Regions from separate parts of the Enterobacter cloacae complex sp. 385G4 genome, predicted to be linked through region 2. Evidence: predicted binding sites of a transcription regulator. Region 2 holds the regulator's gene; the other holds the start of a gene.
What was found. The regulator CRP, encoded in region 2, controls carbon source genes, mostly activating them, when cyclic AMP is high. The targets are predictions, from matches to a motif close to ATGTGANNNNNNTCACAT.

Region 1: the regulator CRP is predicted to act here: its motif matches at 2,676-2,693, upstream of epd (erythrose-4-phosphate dehydrogenase).

The regions. Positions count from the first base shown of each region.
Region 1 is NZ_JBXWDD010000007.1:198,742-203,985, reverse strand. Features, by position in the region: gene loiP (metalloprotease LoiP) at 1-299, opposite strand, end outside; gene tkt (transketolase) at 571-2,562, shown strand; gene epd (erythrose-4-phosphate dehydrogenase) at 2,888-3,907, shown strand; gene pgk (phosphoglycerate kinase) at 3,957-5,120, shown strand; gene fbaA (class II fructose-bisphosphate aldolase) at 5,213-5,244, shown strand, end outside.
Region 2 is NZ_JBXWDD010000015.1:22,280-27,523, forward strand. Features, by position in the region: gene AC2FAJ_RS22130 (phosphoribulokinase) at 1-322, shown strand, start outside; gene AC2FAJ_RS22135 (OsmC family protein) at 389-793, opposite strand; gene crp (cAMP-activated global transcriptional regulator CRP) at 1,105-1,737, shown strand; gene AC2FAJ_RS22145 (YccS/YhfK family putative transporter) at 1,795-3,882, shown strand; gene argD (bifunctional acetylornithine/succinyldiaminopimelate transaminase) at 3,879-5,099, opposite strand; gene pabA (aminodeoxychorismate synthase component 2) at 5,186-5,244, opposite strand, start outside.

The DNA.
Region 1 (5,244 bases), on a different contig from region 2:
TTGACGTCTTTCGCCATGTAAACCTTGTAGTTCACCGGTTGGCCGTTGATGTTATCGCCGAGCGCGGAAGCAATCTTATTCAGACGCTGTGTGTAGGTACTGTCAGCCGGCGCAAGCGTGGCTTTTCCGTCCATATCTTTACAGGCCTGATCGCTCAGCGCTTTAACCTGCGCGTCGCTCAGGGAGTAGGCCTGAAAGGCTTCTGCACCTGAGGTCATCAGACCGTTAGAGTCCATATTCTGACAGCCGCTCAGCACGAGCGTTGTACCCAGGGCCAGCACTATTGCACGCATTTTCATGAGGTTGCTTCCGTACTCGTTAAACTGAATAAAATCCGAAAAGTGCACCCGCAACGAAGCCGGGGCGGGATAAGTATAAGGAATATCTACAGGCGCGGGCGAGCAGATTGCGCAACATGCGAGCATGATCCAGAGATTTCTTAAGCTGCAAAAGAATGGTCCATGTACATGCCCTGCGGCTTGGGTTACATTGTTGGCACTTTTTTCCGGCGTAGCCCAAAACGCGCTGTCGTCAAGGGCATGGCCTTTAACAGTCCGATCTGGAGTTAAAATGTCCTCACGTAAAGAGCTTGCTAATGCTATTCGTGCGCTGAGCATGGACGCAGTACAGAAAGCCAAATCCGGCCACCCGGGTGCCCCTATGGGTATGGCTGATATCGCCGAAGTCCTGTGGCGTGATTTCCTTAACCACAACCCGCAGAACCCGGCATGGGCTGACCGCGACCGTTTCGTGCTGTCTAACGGCCACGGCTCTATGCTGATCTACAGCCTGCTGCACCTCACCGGCTACGATCTGCCAATCGAAGAGCTGAAAAACTTCCGTCAGCTGCACTCCAAAACTCCAGGTCACCCGGAAGTGGGCTACACCGCTGGCGTAGAAACCACCACCGGTCCGCTGGGGCAGGGTATTGCTAACGCTGTGGGTATGGCGATTGCCGAGAAGACCCTGGCGGCGCAGTTCAACCGTCCTGGCCATGATATCGTTGACCACTTCACCTACGCTTTCCTGGGCGACGGCTGCATGATGGAAGGCATTTCTCACGAAGTGTGCTCCCTGGCTGGTACCCTGAAGCTGGGCAAACTGGTGGCGTTCTACGACGACAACGGTATCTCCATCGACGGTCACGTTGAAGGCTGGTTCACCGACGACACCGCCGCACGTTTCGAAGCCTACGGCTGGCACGTTGTGCGTGGTGTTGATGGCCACGATGCTGACTCGATTAAACGTGCAGTAGAAGAAGCTCGCGCAGTCACCGACAAACCGTCCCTGCTGATGTGCAAAACCATCATCGGCTTCGGTTCTCCGAACAAAGCGGGCACCCATGACTCCCACGGCGCACCGCTGGGCGACGCGGAAATCGCACTGACCCGTGAAGCACTGGGCTGGAAACACCCTGCCTTCGAAATCCCGTCTGAGATCTATGCTCAGTGGGATGCTAAAGAAGTGGGCCAGGCGAAAGAAGCGGCCTGGAACGAGAAATTCGCTGCCTATGCGAAGGCGTTCCCACAGGAAGCGGCTGAATTCACCCGTCGTATGAAAGGCGATATGCCGTCTGACTTCGACGCGAAAGCCAACGAATTCATCGCGAAGCTGCAGGCGAACCCGTCTAAAATCGCCAGCCGTAAAGCATCTCAGAATGCGATTGAAGCGTTCGGTCCGCTGCTTCCAGAATTCCTGGGCGGCTCCGCTGACCTGGCGCCTTCTAACCTGACCCTGTGGTCTGGTTCTAAGCCAATCAACGAAGACACTGCCGGTAACTACATCCATTACGGTGTACGTGAGTTCGGTATGACCGCTATCGCGAACGGTATCGCTCTGCACGGTGGTTTCCTGCCATACACCTCTACCTTCCTGATGTTCGTGGAATATGCACGTAACGCCGTGCGTATGGCTGCGCTGATGAAACAGCGTCAGGTGATGGTCTACACCCATGACTCCATCGGTCTGGGCGAAGATGGTCCAACTCACCAGCCGGTAGAGCAGGTAGCTTCCGTGCGTTTAACCCCGAACATGAGCACCTGGCGTCCATGTGACCAGGTTGAATCTGCGGTGGCGTGGAAATACGGCGTTGAGCGTCAGGACGGCCCGACCGCTCTGATCCTCTCCCGTCAGAACCTGGCGCAGCAGGAGCGTACCCCTGAGCAACTGGCGAACATCGCCCGCGGTGGCTACGTGCTGAAAGATTGCGCGGGCCAGCCTGAGCTGATCTTCATCGCGACCGGTTCTGAAGTTGAACTGGCTGTAGCTGCATGGGAAAAACTGACTGCCGAAGGCGTGAAGGCGCGCGTGGTCTCCATGCCGTCTACCGATGCGTTCGACAAGCAGGATGCGGCTTACCGTGAATCCGTACTGCCTAAAGCGGTTTCCGCTCGCGTGGCGGTGGAAGCGGGTATTGCTGACTACTGGTTCAAATACGTGGGTCTGAACGGCGCTATCGTCGGTATGACCACCTTCGGTGAGTCTGCTCCGGCAGAACAGCTGTTCGAAGAGTTCGGCTTCACCGTTGAGAACGTGGTCGCTAAGGCGAAAGAATTGCTGTAATCGCCGTTTTGCCCGGTGGCGCTTACGCTGACCGGGCCTATAAATGGCTCGAAAGTAGGCCGGGTAAGCGCTAGCGCTTACCCGGCTTTTTTTGCGTCATTATTCCAACGAAAATGTGACGCAAGTCATATAGCTCGCTTATTCATCTGGACAGACATTCCTTTTATTCCCCGATTCGCTTATTCTTGCTGAAGCGTTTCAGTCGATTAAATGTTCGACAATTGACCAATCAATCGCAGTTTGTGATAGCAAAGATTCCCCTTCGGGCGTCGCTGGATTACTCTTTCAGCCACCTCAAACTCAGGGATTGCTTTGCAGGAGATCTATGACCGTACGCGTAGCGATTAATGGCTTCGGTCGCATCGGGCGTAATGTGGTTCGTGCTTTGTATGAATCCGGACGTCGGGCGGAAATCACCGTGGTGGCAATCAATGAACTGGCGGATGCTGCGGGCATGGCGCATTTATTGAAGTATGACACCAGCCACGGACGCTTCGCCTGGGATGTGCGCCAGGAAAGAGATCAGCTTTTTGTGGGTGATGACGCTATTCGTGTGCTGCATGAGAACAGCATTTCCGGGCTACCCTGGCGTGAACTGGGTGTGGATGTCGTGCTTGACTGTACCGGTGTGTATGGCAACCGCGAACACGGCGAAGCGCATCTGACAGCAGGCGCGAAAAAAGTCCTGTTTTCTCATCCCGGAAGTAACGACCTCGACGCGACCGTCGTGTTTGGCGTCAACCAGCAAGAGCTGCAAGCCGAACACCGCATTGTTTCCAACGCCTCCTGCACCACCAACTGCATTATTCCGGTCATCAAACTGTTAGACGATGCGTATGGCATTGAATCCGGCACCGTAACTACGATTCATTCCGCCATGCACGATCAGCAGGTTATCGACGCCTATCACCCGGATTTACGACGCACTCGCGCGGCGAGCCAGTCAATCATCCCGGTGGACACGAAACTGGCTGCAGGGATCACCCGAATTTTCCCGCAGTTTAATGACCGTTTCGAAGCGATTGCCGTGCGTGTTCCGACGATAAACGTCACCGCAATCGACCTCAGCGTGACGGTGAAAAAACCGGTAAAAGCCTGTGAAGTCAACCTGTTGCTGCAAAAAGCGGCACAGGGAGCATTTCATGGTATAGTTGACTATACGGAATTACCGTTGGTCTCAGTAGATTTTAACCACGACCCGCACAGCGCCATCGTGGATGGCACGCAGACGCGAGTCAGTGGTGCGCACCTTATCAAGACGCTGGTCTGGTGTGATAACGAATGGGGCTTTGCTAACCGAATGCTCGACACCACGTTAGCCATGGCCGCAAAAGGTTTCAGGTAGAGCGCACCTTGCGCTTGCAAAACTTTAAGAATCAACGAGAGGATTCACCATGTCTGTAATTAAGATGACCGATCTGGATCTGGCAGGTAAACGCGTTTTCATCCGTGCCGATCTGAACGTACCGGTTAAAGATGGCAAAGTGACCAGCGACGCGCGTATCCGTGCATCTCTGCCAACCATTGAACTGGCTCTGAAGCAGGGCGCTAAAGTGATGGTCACCTCCCACCTGGGCCGTCCAACTGAAGGCGAGTACAACGAAGAGTTCTCTCTGCTGCCGGTTGTTAATTACCTGAAAGACAAACTGTCCAACCCGGTTCGCCTGGTGAAAGATTACCTGGACGGCGTAGACGTTGCCGAAGGTGAGCTGGTTGTTCTGGAAAACGTTCGCTTCAACAAAGGCGAAAAGAAAGACGACGAAACCCTGTCCAAAAAATACGCTGCACTGTGCGACGTATTCGTGATGGATGCATTCGGTACTGCGCACCGTGCGCAGGCATCTACCCACGGTATCGGTAAATTCGCAGACGTCGCGTGTGCGGGTCCTCTGCTGGCTGACGAACTGGAAGCACTGGGTAAAGCACTGAAAGAACCTGCTCGCCCAATGGTCGCTATCGTTGGTGGTTCTAAAGTGTCTACCAAACTGACCGTTCTGGATTCCCTGTCTAAAATCGCTGACCAGCTGATCGTGGGCGGTGGTATCGCGAACACCTTCGTTGCCGCTCAGGGCCACAACGTGGGTAAATCCCTCTACGAAGCAGACCTGGTTGACGAAGCCAAACGCCTGCTGGGTACCTGTGATATCCCGGTTCCAACTGACGTTCGCGTGGCGACCGAGTTCTCCGAAACCGCAACCGCGACCCTGAAATCTGTAAACGACATCAAAGACGAAGAGCAGATTCTGGACCTGGGCGACGTTTCTGCACAGAAACTGGCTGAAATCCTGAAAAACGCAAAAACTATCCTGTGGAACGGTCCTGTTGGCGTGTTCGAATTCCCGAACTTCCGCAAAGGGACTGAAATCGTGGCTAACGCAATCGCAGACAGCGAAGCGTTCTCTATCGCAGGCGGTGGTGACACCCTGGCAGCAATCGACCTGTTCGATATCGCTGACAAGATCTCCTACATCTCCACTGGTGGCGGCGCATTCCTCGAATTCGTGGAAGGCAAAGTACTGCCAGCAGTAGCAATGCTCGAAGAGCGCGCTAAGAAGTAAGCCATTCAAGGGCAGGGAAACCTGCCCAATTTTCAGCGCGCTTTTAAGAGCTCGCACCTTTTCTAACGGCCGAAGATACAGGACTAAGCAACATGTCTAAAATTTTTGATTTCGTAAAACCTGG
Region 2 (5,244 bases):
GGTGCGCTCCATGGAAGATTACATCAATTATCTCACGCCGCAGTTCTCCCGCACGCACATTAACTTCCAGCGCGTGCCGACGGTGGACACTTCCAATCCGTTCGCGGCGAAAAGCATCCCGTCGCTGGATGAGAGCTTTGTGGTGATCCACTTCCGCAATCTTGAAGGCATTGATTACCCCTGGCTGCTGGCGATGCTGCAGGGCTCGTTTATTTCCCACATGAATACGTTAGTGGTTCCCGGTGGAAAAATGGGGCTTGCAATGGAGCTGATCATGACGCCGCTGGTGGAGCGACTGATGGAAGGGAAGCAGATCGCGTGAACATGTTCCCTCTCCCCGTGGGAGAGGGTTAGGGTGAGGGCATCAACACGCACGATGCCCCAATAATTAAGCCTCGATCACTTCATACGAATGGGTGATTTTTACCGCTTTCTCCAGCATTAACGCCACAGAGCAGTATTTCTCCGCAGAGAGATCCACCGCGCGTGAGACCGCCGCGTCTTTCAGTTCTTTCCCGGTGACAACAAAGTGCAGATTAATGTGGGTGAACAGGCGTGGCGCCTCTTCGCGGCGTTCTGACGTGAGTTTGACCTCACAATCCGTCACGTCATGACGACCTTTTTGCAGAATCGACACCACGTCGATCGCGCTGCATCCGCCTGCCGCCATCAGCACCATTTCCATTGGGCTTGGAGCTTTATCGCCGGAGTTACCATCCATCAAAATCTGGTGTCCTGATGCGGACTCGCCCAGGAACGTTAAACCTTCAACCCACTTCACGCGCGCTTGCATATTCATTAACTCCAACGTTGCATTTTTGGTGACAGATTACGCGTGCGTTACATTTCTCGCAATGGAAGGCGACCTGCATCATGCTGAAGCGAGACACCAGGAGACACGCGGCAAAAGCTATGCTAAAACACTCAGGATGCTACAGTAATACATTGACGTTACACATGTATGCAGAGGACATCAAACTTTACTGGCTGCGAAACGTTACGACAGCCGACTTCCCAGGGTATGGGTAAGAATTCGATTGCAACCCCAGAGTCCGGATGCATCTGATGACTCTGGTGACAGCTTATAACAGAGGATAACAGCGCATGGTGCTTGGCAAACCGCAAACAGACCCGACTCTCGAATGGTTCTTGTCTCATTGCCACATTCATAAGTACCCATCGAAGAGCACGCTGATTCACCAGGGTGAAAAAGCGGAAACGTTGTATTACATCGTCAAAGGCTCGGTGGCAGTGCTGATCAAAGATGAGGAAGGCAAAGAGATGATCCTTTCCTATCTGAACCAGGGCGATTTTATCGGTGAACTGGGCCTGTTTGAAGAAGGCCAGGAACGTAGCGCCTGGGTTCGTGCAAAGACAGCATGTGAAGTGGCTGAAATTTCTTATAAGAAATTCCGTCAGCTGATTCAGGTTAACCCTGACATCCTGATGCGTCTTTCTTCCCAGATGGCGCGCCGTCTGCAGGTGACGTCAGAGAAAGTGGGTAACCTCGCCTTCCTGGACGTGACTGGCCGTATTGCGCAGACTCTGCTGAACCTGGCGAAACAGCCAGACGCGATGACCCACCCGGACGGCATGCAAATTAAAATTACCCGTCAGGAAATCGGTCAGATCGTCGGTTGCTCCCGCGAAACGGTGGGCCGTATTCTGAAAATGCTGGAAGATCAAAACCTGATCTCCGCCCACGGTAAAACCATCGTGGTTTACGGAACCCGTTAATCCTGCCTAAACGGCGTGCCATCGCGAGGTGTCACGCCGTTTTTGTCTCTTTTCCCCATGTGGCGCAGGCTGATCTATCACCCGGAAGTTAACTACGCACTACGACAAACGCTGGTGCTGTGTCTTCCCGTGGCCGTGGGCCTGATCCTGGGACATCTTCAGCAGGGCCTGCTGTTTTCTCTCGTCCCCGCCTGCTGCAACATTGCCGGTCTGGACACGCCCCATAAACGCTTTTTCAAACGTCTGATAATTGGCGGCTCGCTGTTTGCTGGCTGTAGCCTCGCGGTGCAGCTTCTGCTGGCTCGTGATATTCCCCTGCCGCTGATCCTGACCGTGCTGGCGATGACCCTCGGCGTCACCGCCGAAATCAGCTCGCTCCATGCCCGTCTGCTTCCCGCGTCACTCATTGCGGCCATCTTCACCCTGAGCCTCGCCGGTAATATGCCTGTGTGGGAGCCGCTGCTGATCTACGCCCTCGGCACGCTGTGGTACGGGCTGTTTAACTGGTTCTGGTTCTGGCTGTGGCGGGAGCAGCCGCTGCGCGAATCTCTGAGCCTGCTCTACGTGCAGCTTGCGGATTACTGTGAAGCCAAATACACCCTGCTCACCCAGCATACGGATCCGGAAAAATCCTTACCGCCGCTGCTGACGCGCCAGCAAAAGGTGGTAGACCTGATAAGCCAGTGCTATCAGCAGCTGCATATGCTCGCCGCCAACAAGAACCACGAATATAAACGGCTGTTGCGCACCTTTCAGGTGGGGCTGGATCTTCAGGAGCATATCTCCGTTAGCCTTCACCACCCGCAGGAGGTGCAAAAGCTGGTTGAGCGCAGCCATGCCGAAGCGGTGATCCGCTGGAACGCACAAACCGTCTCCGCGCGCCTGCGGGTGCTGGCCGATGATATTCTCTACCACCGCTACCCCACGCGCTTTAACATGGACAAACAGCTCGGCGCGCTGGAGAAAATCGCCCGTCAGCACCCGGATAACCCGGTCGGCCAGTTTGCCGCCTGGCACTTCAGCCGCATCGCCCGTGTGCTGCGCACCCAGCGCCCGCTTTATTCCCGTGACCTGATGGCGGATAAACAGAAACGTCTGCCGCTGCTGCCGGCGCTGAGAAGCTACCTGTCTCTGAAATCTTCCGCTCTGCGCAACGCTGCAAGGATTAGCGTCATGCTCAGTATCGCCAGCCTGATGGGCATGGCGCTCCACCTGCCGAAACCGTACTGGATCTTAATGACCGTGCTGTTTGTTACCCAGAACGGCTATGGCGCCACGCGGGTGCGCATTCTGCACCGGGCAGGCGGCACGATGGCGGGGCTGATTATTGCGGGCGTGACGCTGCATTTTCACGTGCCCGAGGGCTATACCCTGGCGGGCATGCTGGCGATCACCCTGGTAAGCTATCTAATCATTCGCAAAAACTACGGCTGGGCGATGGTGGGCTTTACGGTGACGGCGGTATATACCCTTCAGTTGCTGACGCTTAACGGCGAACAGTTCATCGTTGCCCGCCTGATCGACACGCTGATTGGCTGCCTGATCGCCTTTGGCGGCATGGTCTGGCTGTGGCCGCAGTGGCAGAGCGGGCTGCTGAGGCAGAACGCCCACGACGCGCTGGAGGCCGACCAGCAGGCCATTCGCCTGATCCTGAGCGACGATCCGCAGCCTTCCCCGCTGGCGTATCAGCGGATGAAGGTCAACCAGGCGCACAACGCCCTGTTTAACTCGCTCAACCAGGCGATGCAGGAGCCGGGCTTTAACGCGCATTATCTGGCGGACATGAAGCTGTGGGTCACGCACAGCCAGTTTATCGTTGAGCACATTAACGCCATGACCACGCTGGCGCGCGAGCACACCATGCTGACGCCGAATCTGGCGCAGCGCTATTTGCAGTCCTGTGAAATTGCCCTGCAGCGGTGTCAGCAACGTCTGGAGTATGACGCGCCGGGCGAGTCGGGGGATTCGAACATTCTGGAGGCACCGGAGACGCTGACCCACGGCCCGATGAGCACCCTGGAGCAGCATTTGCAGCGCGTGCTGGGACATCTGAACACCATGCACACCATTTCGTCGGTGGCATGGCGTCAGCGCCCGCATCACGGCATTTGGTTAACGCGGCGGTTAAAGCGAACCGAGTATTAGCCTTTTACGATCTTCTCGACCGCTGCGGCAAAGCGGGTTAACCCGTCTTCTATATCCTTATCTTCCACCACCAGCGATGGCGCAAAGCGCATCACGTCAGGCCCGGCATTTAGCACCATCACCCCTTCGTGGGCGGCTGCGTGCAGGAAATCGCGCGCGCGGCCTTTGTACTGCGGCGTAAGCTCCGCACCAATCAGCAGCCCCATGCCGCGGATCTCGCTGAATACGTCGTACTTATTGTTAATCTGCTGGAGATGCTGCACAAACAGCTCGCGCTTCGCGCTAACGCCGTTCAGCACCTCTGGCGTGTTGATGATGTCGAACGCGGCACCTGCCACGGCGCTCGCCAGCGGGTTACCGCCGTAGGTCGAGCCGTGAGACCCGACGTGGAACGCAGAGGCAATCTCCTGGGTCGTCAGTACCGCACTCACCGGAAAACCGCCGCCGAGCGCTTTGGCGCTGGTCAGAATATCCGGCGTGACGCCGTAGTGCATGTAGGCAAACAGCTCTCCGGTACGCCCCATCCCGCACTGCACTTCATCAAACACCAGTAGCGCCTGATGTTCGTCGCACAGTTCGCGCAGCCCTTTCAGGAATTCCGGGGTTGCCGCGGTCACGCCGCCTTCGCCCTGAATCGGCTCCACCACCACTGCGCAGGTGTGGTCGTCCATCACCGCTTTCACCGCGTGCAGATCGTTAAACGGCACGTGGACAATGTCGGCTGGTTTCGGACCGAAGCCGTCGGAATACTTCGGCTGGCCGCCAACGGAGACGGTAAAGAAAGAGCGTCCGTGGAAGGCGTTATGGAAGGCGATGATTTTAGTTTTGTACGGGCTATGGCGCGTGGTGGCGTAGTAGCGCGCCAGCTTAAAGGCGGTTTCGTTGGCTTCGGTGCCGGAGTTCATAAACAGCACGCGCTCGGCAAACGTGGCATCAATGATCTTGCGACCCAGGCGCAGCGCAGGTTCGTTGGTGAACACGTTGCTGGTGTGCCACAGGGTTTCGCCCTGGGTTTTCAGCGCGTCCACCAGCGCAGGATGGCAGTGGCCCAGCGCCGTGACCGCAATACCGCCCGCGAAATCCACATACTCCTTGCCATGCTGATCCCAGACGCGGCTGCCTTTCCCCTTCACCGGGATAAACTCAGCCGGTGCATAAATCGGCAGAATCACTTCATCGAATGTCGCGCGGGTAATTGCTGGTTGTTCAGTTGCCATGTCATGCCCATCCATTTTATGTCACATTCATTGTGAAAATATAATCACAAAATATGCATAAAAACTCACAACAAGGCAACAGATATTCAGCGATTGAGGAAATTTGCCAGCAGGGCGTGCCCCTGCTCGCTGAGGATACTTTCAG